3 regions of the Lelliottia nimipressuralis genome follow, and region 2 is predicted to be linked to each of the others. Evidence: predicted binding sites of a transcription regulator. Region 2 holds the regulator's gene; each other region holds the start of a gene.

Region 1 (3,281 bases), 1.4 Mb from region 2:
GCAGCTGCGCGGACATATCGCTGATACCAAAATGATAGTTGAGCTTAAAACACGGCGAGCGCGGCTGTGTGACCTGAATCAGCGCTTCGCCCCAACGGAAAATATCGCCAATAAAGACGTTCTTTTCGGTCAGCCCGTCCGTCGACAGATTCTCGCCAAATGCAGGGGCAACGAACAGATCCGCCTGTTCAGGAAACTCCCGCGCCCAGTGCAGATAATGTTCGCGCGGATAGTGGCACAGCGCGCGCTCCGGCCCGCCGTGGATTTTTTTCTCGGCCTGCTCATCCCCCGCCAGCCCGAGTTCGGTCAGCGTCAGTTCACCGTCGACCTGCACTTTGGCAATCGCGCTCGGACGGCTGCCGTCGTACTCCCTGATCTTGCCTGTAAACACATTCACCGGATGTTGCATGTATCATGGCTCCTTTCTGCAGATACAAAAAAAGCGAGTCATCAGACTCGCTTCTCACAGGCTATCGTGCAACCTTATTTTTTAGCTGCGAAACGTGCCGCTGCTTCGTCCCAGTTCACCACGTCCCAGAACGCTTTGATGTAGTCCGGGCGACGGTTCTGGAATTTCAGGTAGTAAGCGTGTTCCCACACATCCAGGCCCACGATTGGGAAACCAGACGCGCCAGAAATCGCTTCACCCATCAGCGGGGAGTCCTGGTTCGCGGTAGAAACCACAGCCAGTTTGTCACCTTTCAGTACCAGCCATGCCCAGCCAGAACCGAAACGGGTCGCTGCTGCTTTTTCAAACTCAGCTTTGAAGTTGTCCACGGAACCGAAATCGCGCTCGATAGCGGCTTTCAGATCGCCCTGCAGGGTGGTGCCGGTTTTCAGGCCTTTCCAGAACAGGCTGTGGTTTGCGTGACCGCCAGCGTTGTTACGCAGAACGGTTTTCTTGTCTGCTGGCAGTTGATCCAGTTTGGTGATCAGCTCTTCAGCAGACAGGTTGGCGAATTCTGGCAGGCTTTCCAGCGCCGCATTCGCGTTGTTCACGTAAGTCTGGTGGTGTTTAGTGTGATGGATTTCCATCGTCTGCTTGTCAAAATGCGGTTCCAGTGCGTCATAGGCATACGGCAGGGATGGCAGTGTATAACTCATAATCCTCTCCATTATTGTCGGGCGGCACAGCTGTTAATGCCGCGTAAGCAGTTGGTTCATTATAGTTAATTAAATGATATTGAAAATGATTATCAATGCCGTACTTTTTATAAGGTTATCCATTTTTGTGCCAATGCCGAATTTGTGAGTCTGCTCACGTGGTTAACGCGCTGATTGCCATGGACAAGAAAAGTGCGGCAACCTTCTGAAGGTTCGCTCGCCGCTTAATTTTTACACTCATCGGGTCGGAGGGAAGCCACCGGCCTATAAAAACGATGAGGACGTAAAAATGAATCATGCGATTACGATGGGTATTTTCTGGCATTTGATAGGCGCAGCCAGTGCAGCCTGTTTCTATGCCCCGTTTAAAAAGGTCAAACATTGGTCATGGGAAACCATGTGGTCCGTGGGCGGTACGGTTTCCTGGCTGATCCTGCCATGGACCATCAGCGCCATGCTGTTGCCCGATTTCTGGGGGTACTTCTCCTCCTTTAGCGCCTCCACGCTGCTGCCGGTCTTTCTCTTCGGCGCGATGTGGGGCATCGGCAATATCAACTACGGTCTGACCATGCGCTATCTCGGGATGTCGATGGGCATCGGGATCGCCATTGGTATCACCCTGATTGTCGGCACGCTGATGACGCCAATCCTGAACGGTAATTTCGACGTGCTGATCAACACCAAAGGCGGCCAGATGACGCTGCTCGGCGTGCTGGTAGCGGTGATCGGCGTGGGGATAGTCACCCGCGCAGGCCAGCTGAAAGAGCGCAAAATGGGCATCCGCGCTGAAGAGTTCAACCTGAAGAAAGGGCTGATTCTGGCGGTGATGTGCGGCATTTTCTCCGCCGGGATGTCTTTCGCCATGAACGCCGCCAAACCGATGCACGAAGCCGCAGCAGCGCTGGGCGTGGACCCGCTCTATGTCGCCCTGCCGAGCTACGTGGTGATTATGGGCGGCGGTGCGCTGGTGAACCTCGGCTTCTGCTTTATTCGTCTGGCAAAAGTGAAGAACCTGTCGGTAAAAGCCGACTTCTCACTGGCAAAACACCTGATCATCACCAACGTGCTGCTGTCGGCGCTTGGCGGCCTGATGTGGTATCTGCAGTTCTTCTTCTACGCCTGGGGCCACGCCAGCATTCCACCGCAGTATGACTACATGAGCTGGATGCTGCACATGAGCTTCTACGTACTGTGCGGCGGGATAGTGGGGCTGGTGCTGAAGGAGTGGAACAACGCCGGACGGCGTCCGGTGAGCGTGCTGAGCCTGGGCTGCGTGGTGATTATTATTGCCGCCAACATTGTTGGCCTTGGCATGGCGAACTGATCACGCCGCTTTTCGACTGTGATGACGCCACTGAACCGGCGTCATCCCCACCTCGCGGTTAAACACCACGGAAAAGTAGTTACTGTCCTCAAAGCCACAGCGCGTCGAGACTTCACTCACCATCAGTTCCGTATGTTGCAGTAGATACTGCGCGTGGCAGATACGCAGCTGGCGCAGATAGTGGTTCACCGTCATCCCCGTCTGGGTGCGGAACTGCTGGCGCAAGGTGCGCTCGCTGCACTGCTCCTGCTCGCAAAATTTCTCCAGCACAAAGCTGCGATTCAGGCTGCCCGCAAGCGTGGTAATCAGCTTATCAAGCAGCGCTTCCTGCGCCGTGGCAGAAGGGTTATCCGTTGCGTAGCGATAGCGTTTGAGGGTCATCACCAGCTGGGCAAACAGCAGTTCGGCCATCTCGTTCGCGCCCGGCTCGGCCTTCAGGCTCTCCTGTTCAAGCTGGGTGATGACGTGTCGTACCTGGGTCATGCCGTTGCTGCTCAATCGCCAGTGCGGCGCGGTGTGCGCCTCATTAAACCCGGGAATATACCCCGCCCAGTCGACGTTGAGCTTTAGCCTGTCCGGGCAGTAAATCACGTTCTGCAAAACCAGGTCGTTGACCGAGGCGTAGGAGTGTTTATCTTCCGCGCGGATATAAAACAGATCGCCGCGGGTGATGCGGTAGGGGCGGTCATTGAGGACGTGCAAACCGTTGCCGCGCCACACCAGCACCAGCTCGCAAAACTCGTGCGTGTGCTCAGCAAAGACGTTTTGCGGATAGCGATCGGCCACCGCGACAGCCTGCCCGGCACTGGCAAAAAAATCGGATTTGCGAAGGATTAACGGAGCGCCCACAACT
Region 2 (3,281 bases):
ACCGGCCAGACTCTGTTAGCTCCGCACTGGAGCTTTATGCCGGGTACTTACCAGGGCGCAGAAGCCGGGGCGAACTTTGATTATGGCGACGCTGGTGCGTTGAGCTTCTCGTACATGTGGACCAACGAGTACAAAGCGCCGTGGCACATCGAGATGGACAAGTTCTACCAGAACGATAAAAAGACGCGGGTGGAATATCTGCACTCACTCGGCGCGAAATATGACTTCAAAAATGATCTGGTACTGGAAGCGGCATTCGGTCAGGCAGAAGGTTACGTCGATCAGTACTTCGCCAAAGCCAGCTACAAATTCGATATCGTTGGCGGCCCGCTGACCACCAGCTATCAGTTCTACGGTACGCGCGACAAAGTCAGCGATGGCGGCGTAAACGATCTGTATGACGGCACCGCATGGCTGCAGGCTCTGACCTTCGGCTACAAAATTGGTCAGGTAGATTTGCGACTCGAAGGAACTTACGTTAAAGCGGAAGGGCAGCAGGGCTACTTCCTGCAGCGTATGACGCCAACGTACGCCTCGTCTAACGGTCGTCTGGATATCTGGTGGGATAACCGTTCTGACTTCAACGCCGACGGCGAAAAAGCGCTCTTCTTCGGCGCGATGTATGACCTTAAAAACTGGAATCTGCCGGGCTGGGCGGTGGGCGCATCTTACGCCTACGCATGGGACGCGAAGCCAGCTGACATGGCGACGCCAGATGCCTACTACGATCCAAACTATCGTCTGAAAGAGTCTTCATACAGCCTGGATGCAATGTATACCCTGCAGGATGGTCGCGCCAAAGGCACCATGTTCAAACTGCACTTCACGCAATACGACAACCACTCCGATATTCCGAGCTACTCGGGCGGTTACGGCAACATCTTCCAGGATGAGCGTGACGTGAAATTCATGGTTATCGCACCTTTCACCATCTTCTGATGAACGATCTGGCGGGATCACTCCCGCCGGAATGGAGACCGACATGTTGAAGAAAATCGCATTCGTTGCTGTGCTGGCCGCAGGGCTGACCGCCTGCGCGCAACCTCAGGCGCAGAAAGAAGACTCTCGCCTGAAAGAGGCTTACAGCACCTGCATTAACACCGCTGAAGGCTCGCCGGAAAAAATCGAAGCCTGTCAGAGCGTACTGACGGTGCTGAAGAAAGAGAAAGCCCATGAGCAGTTCGCGACGCAGGAAAACATCCGCGTGATGGATTACCAGGCCTGCATTCAGGCGCGTAAAACCGGTAACGATCAGGAAGTGGCAAAACGTTGCGATCAGATCTGGAAAGAGATCCGCAGTAACAACGCACAGTAATTCGTTGTATTCAGCGCCCGGCCGCGAAAGCTTGCCGGGCGTTTTTGCATTTATTGCAGGCAAAAAAAAAGCCAACCGTCAGGTTGGCTCAGAGTTTGTAACACGATTATTTGGTATCGTGTGCATGCTCGTTTTCGCGGCAATCGCCTTCAGCACAATGACCATACAGGTACAGGCTATGGTTGGTCAGACGGATGCCATGTCGGGTGGCGATTTCACGTTGACGTGCTTCGATGGAGTCATCGCTGAATTCAATCACCTTGCCACAGTCGAGGCAGATCAGGTGATCGTGATGATGCTGTTGCGTCAGTTCAAAAACGGATTTACCGCCTTCGAAATTATGGCGGGTGACAATCCCGGCGTCATCGAACTGGTTCAGAACGCGGTATACGGTCGCCAGTCCAATCTCTTCGCCCATGTCGATCAGACGTTTGTATAAGTCTTCCGCACTGACGTGATGGTTGTCCGGCCCTTGCAGAACTTCCAGGATTTTTAAACGAGGAAGCGTAACTTTCAGGCCAGCCTTCTTTAATGCGGTATTGTTGTCAGTCATGCGGAATCTGTCCTGTTGCTAAACGATTCACTTCCTTAGAAGAAGTGACAGAAAATGCAGTTGGGATAATGCGTCTCATTATAGAACTGCCATGCCTAAATGAAAACTGCAAGTCTCAAGCAAAGTATGCTTATAAAAACGTGGTATCACCAACAAACTTGTTGGATGGCATCCACTTTAACCCGGGGACATTGTACAGGTATGAACACGAAAGTTAAAAATTTGTAGCAATTATTTTAATCGGTATTATCTATCAATGAGGTGCAACGTAGTCAGTTGCACCTCATCACTGCATTACGCGTTCAGGATGTCGTCGAGGTGCAGCTCTTCGCGGATCTGTTTTACCCACTTGTCGACGCGCTCAGCGGTCAGTTCTGGCTGACGGTCTTCGTCGATAGCCAGGCCAACAAAGTGGTCGTCATCCGCCAGGCCTTTAGAAGCTTCGAAATGATAACCCGCCGTTGGCCAGTGACCGACGATTGCCGCGCCGCGCGGTTCAATGATGTCGCGGATGGTGCCCAATGCATCACAGAAGTATTCCGCGTAGTCTTCCTGGTCGCCGCAGCCGAAGAGGGCAACGAGTTTACCGTTGAAATCCACTTCTTCCAGCGTCGGGAAGAAATCATCCCAGTCACACTGTGCTTCGCCGTAGTACCAGGTTGGAATGCCAAGCAGCAGAATATCGTAACCTTCGAGATCCTCTTTGCTGCTCTTAGCAATGTCATGTACGTCGGCAACGTCTTTACCAAGCTGTTTTTGAATGTTTTTTGCGATGTTTTCGGTATTACCGGTATCGCTGCCGAAGAAAATGCCGATGATTGCCATGAGTGAAATAACCTCTTGAAACTTAATGGTATGGTGGCGCAAATTGTCCACGGATAAGGGCAATCATAGCAGAACAGGGAAGTCTGCGGAAACAGCTATCACGCGGGACTGCACTCTGTGCTACATGAAAGGGACAATTGAGGGGATTTTCAGACGATCACCTGGTGCTGCGCCATGCCTGAAGCTGTGCCATCAGCATCTCTTCAATCAGCTCGCTGCGGCTGATCTCGCGGGCATCGGCCAGTTCACTTAAGGCGTCGGCGGCCTCCGCGTTGAGTTTCAGCTCGACGCGTTTAAGCCCACGACTTTTGTCGCGTTTCAGCTGATTGCGCTTATTGATGCGCAACTGTTCATCACGCGAAAGCGGATTGGTTTTTGGTCGTCCCGGTCGACGTTCAGTCGCGAACAGATCTAGTGTCGTGCGGTCCGTTTGTTCTTTGGCCATGATTCAGAAACTTCGGGGAAAACGAGCGGCCCTGCTATTGCCGGGGCGATGAGCGCGACATCATACATCACGGATACCTGCACGCCAACGACTGGTAGCCTGCGGGCAACCGGTCGCTGGCTTTTTAATCAAATCGCTTTATC
Region 3 (3,281 bases), 100 kb from region 2:
CGGGTTCCTGACGGAACCGGCGTAACTCTGCCAGCGTCATCAATAAAATCACCCCGACGATGGCCAACACAAAACCGCTGCTGCTCGCCGACGCCACCGGGGTCATAATCACCCCCAGCCCGCCTAAAATCGCCGCGCCAATTGCATCACCCGTCACGTTCTGCGCGGTCCACAGGCCGTTGATCCGCCCGAGCATGCCTTCCGGCGTCTGGGTCTGAATCAAGGTATATTGCAGCAAAGAGCTCACCGCACTCAGCCAGCCAAACAGCGCCAGACACACCACACCCAGCGCCCAGAATGGCATCAGGCTAAAGAAAGCGATGGCGATAAACGAGGCCAGCGTCGCCGACAACATGATCAGTCCAGGCCGCGCGCTGTGCGCCAGATTGCCGCTGGTCAGGGCGCCAAACGCCGCACCGAGCGGGATTGCCGCGTACAGCAGGCCAATCTGCGAGGCGCTCATCTGCCATTCTATCGCCAGCGCCGGATAAAGCACGCGCACCGCGCTCGCCATCGTCAGCAGCCCACCGAGGAGCGCGATCCCGCCAATCAGCGGATTGCTGAACAGAAAACGGATCGCCGCCATCAGTGATTTTAACGGATGCTCACGCGGCTGCGGCGGAGGGGGTAACACCGGCAGGCGCAGCAAGGTGAGCGTGGTAATAAAGGTCCCCGCCGCCGCCAGGCCGTAGTTCCAGGCAACATTCCCGGTCGCCAGCAGCAGGCCGCCGACCATCGGCGAAATCACCGAACCCAAGCGCACGGTGAGCATCGTGATCGCCCCGGCCTGCATCAGATTTTCACGCCCAACCAGCGCTGGCGTCGCCGCCAGCAGTGCCGTCACGCCCAGCGAGGCAAAGAATCCATCCCACAGCCCTAACGCGTAAATGGCGATAAGCGACGGCTCCGGCAGCAAGGCGTTCAGGCACAGCCCGACGAAGCCCACGCCGCAGGTACCGCGCGCCAGCAGGATCAGTTTTTTACGCTCGTAGCGGTCCGCCAGCACGCCGCCGACCATCAGGCCGATAAACATTGCGCTGCCCGTCAATGTGACGGAAAGCCCGACCAGCCAGCTGGAGTGAGTCATGGCCTGGATCTGCACCGGTACGGCAACACCAAGCAGGCCAAGGGATAAAATGGAGATAAAACGGGCGATAAACACGGCGCGAAACGCCGGATGCGTTTTCAGCAGGCTGAGGTTGAGCAGCCAGGATTTTTGATTCATGACAAGGCCTTGTGGTCTAACTTTCTACCAATTCCATGGCCGCACATGCTAACATAGCCAAATAAGATAGATAACGATAATTACTATCATTATCAAATCATGGATGTTGCTATGTCGTCTTCCTCTTTGACGGTGCGCGCCGCTGCCGTGCCCGTTTTATTGTTGTTACTCATTCTTGCTGTTGCACTCAGCCTGCTGGTTGGCGCGAAACCGCTGCCCGCATCCACGATCGTCGATGCCCTGTCCGGTACCTGCCAACGCGCAGACTGCATTATTGTGCTGGACGCCCGTCTGCCGCGCACCCTTGCCGGGCTGCTGGCCGGTGCGGCGCTTGGCCTCGCCGGTGCGCTGATGCAAACCCTGACCCGCAATCCCCTCGCCGACCCCGGCATTCTTGGCGTTAACGCCGGTGCCAGTTTTGCTATCGTCCTCGGCGCGGCGCTGTTTGGTTTTTCCTCCCCCGGCGAACAACTGCTGATGGCCTTCTGCGGCGCCCTCGCCGCGTCCTTGCTGGTGGCCTTTACCGGCAGCCAGGGCGGCGGCCAGCTTAGCCCGGTCCGTCTGACGCTGGCGGGCGTGGCGCTCGGCGCGGTACTCGAAGGTCTGTCCAGCGGCATCGCCCTGCTCAACCCGGACGTCTGGGATCAGCTGCGCTTCTGGCAGGCCGGTTCGCTGGATATTCGCACATTACAAACCCTGAAAGTGGTGACGTTGCCGGTGCTGATCGCCGCCACCATCGCGCTCTTCTCCAGCCGGGCGCTGAACAGCCTGAGTCTCGGAACCGACACCGCTACCGCGCTCGGCAGTCGCGTGGCGCGTACGCAGCTGCTCGGTTTACTGGCGATCACCGTGCTGTGCGGCAGCGCAACGGCAGTCGTCGGCCCGATTGCCTTTATTGGCCTGATGATGCCGCACATGGCGCGCTGGATTGTCGGGGCCGATCACCGCTGGTTGCTGCCGGTCACGCTGCTCGCTACGCCGACGCTGCTGCTGTTTGCCGATATTCTGGGCCGCGTGCTGGTACCGGGCGAACTGCGCGTCTCGGTGGTCAGCGCCTTTATTGGCGCGCCGGTGCTGATTTTCCTGGTTCGACGCCAGCGCGGAGGTGCCCTGTGATGGCCCCGTCCCGACGTTTAGTTTTCTCCTGCCTGCTGCTGGTGGCCGCCAGCCTGCTGATTGCCGTCTGGAGTCTGCGCAGCGGCGCGGTGCCCCTCGATTTCAGCCAGGTGTTTAACGCCCTCACCGGCAGCGCACCGCGCAATATCACCATGGTTGTGACGGAGTGGCGTCTGCCGCGCGTGATGATGGCGATTGTGGTCGGCGCCGCGCTGGGTGTGAGCGGCGCGATTTTCCAGTCTCTGCTGCGTAACCCTCTCGGCAGCCCGGACGTGATGGGCTTCAACACCGGGGCATGGAGCGGCGTGCTGGTGGCGATGGTGCTGTTTGGCCAGCATCTGACGGCCATTGCGTTTGCGGCGATGGCGGGCGGTATTCTCACCTCGCTGCTGGTCTGGGCGCTCGCCTGGCGCAACGGCATCGAAACCTTCCGCCTGATCATTATCGGCATCGGCATTCGCGCCATGCTGATGGCCTTCAACACCTGGCTGTTGCTGCACGCCTCGCTGGAAACGTCCCTCTCTGCGGGGCTGTGGAACGCAGGTTCGCTCAACGGCCTGACGTGGGCCAAAACCCTGCCCACCACGCCGATTATCGCCCTGATGTTTATCTGTGCCTGGCTGCTGGTGCGCCGAATGCGGTTGCTGGAGATGGGCGATGACAGCGCCTGTGCGCTGGGCGTCAGCGTGGAGCGTTCGCGCCTGACCCTGATGCTGGTCGCCGTGGTGTTAACCGCTGCCTCCACTGCCATCGCGGGCCCGATTTCGTTTATTGCTCTGGTCGCTCCGCACATTGCGCGACGCATCAGCGGCACCGCGCGCTGGGGCCTAACCCAGGCAGCCCTGTGCGGCGCATTACTTTTACTGGCCGCCGATCTTTGCGCCCAGCAGCTGTTTATGCCTTATCAACTTCCGGTGGGGGTGGTGACCGTCAGTCTTGG

The links. Region 2 encodes Fur, which represses iron uptake genes when iron is present. Its sites were predicted from a motif close to ATAATAATGAGAACNACTATCAA; they were not measured.
Region 1: sodA (superoxide dismutase [Mn]) is a predicted target of Fur. The motif match lies at 1,178-1,200, and genes of this name have one in related genera.
Region 3: fepD (Fe(3+)-siderophore ABC transporter permease) is a predicted target of Fur. The motif match lies at 1,299-1,321, and genes of this name have one in related genera.

Annotation. Positions count from the first base shown of each region.
Region 1 covers NZ_CP167172.1:4,606,844-4,610,124, forward strand. The annotation lists gene yiiM (6-hydroxyaminopurine reductase) at 1-409, opposite strand, end outside; gene sodA (superoxide dismutase [Mn]) at 484-1,104, opposite strand; gene rhaT (L-rhamnose/proton symporter RhaT) at 1,394-2,428, shown strand; gene rhaR (HTH-type transcriptional activator RhaR) at 2,429-3,277, opposite strand.
Region 2 covers NZ_CP167172.1:1,334,892-1,338,172, forward strand. The annotation lists gene chiP (chitoporin ChiP) at 1-939, shown strand, start outside; gene chiQ (ChiQ/YbfN family lipoprotein) at 986-1,315, shown strand; gene fur (ferric iron uptake transcriptional regulator) at 1,422-1,868, opposite strand; gene fldA (flavodoxin FldA) at 2,163-2,693, opposite strand; gene ybfE (LexA regulated protein) at 2,851-3,138, opposite strand; gene ybfF (esterase) at 3,267-3,281, opposite strand, start outside.
Region 3 covers NZ_CP167172.1:1,231,270-1,234,550, reverse strand. The annotation lists gene entS (enterobactin transporter EntS) at 1-1,225, opposite strand, end outside; gene fepD (Fe(3+)-siderophore ABC transporter permease) at 1,337-2,341, shown strand; gene fepG (iron-enterobactin ABC transporter permease) at 2,338-3,281, shown strand, end outside.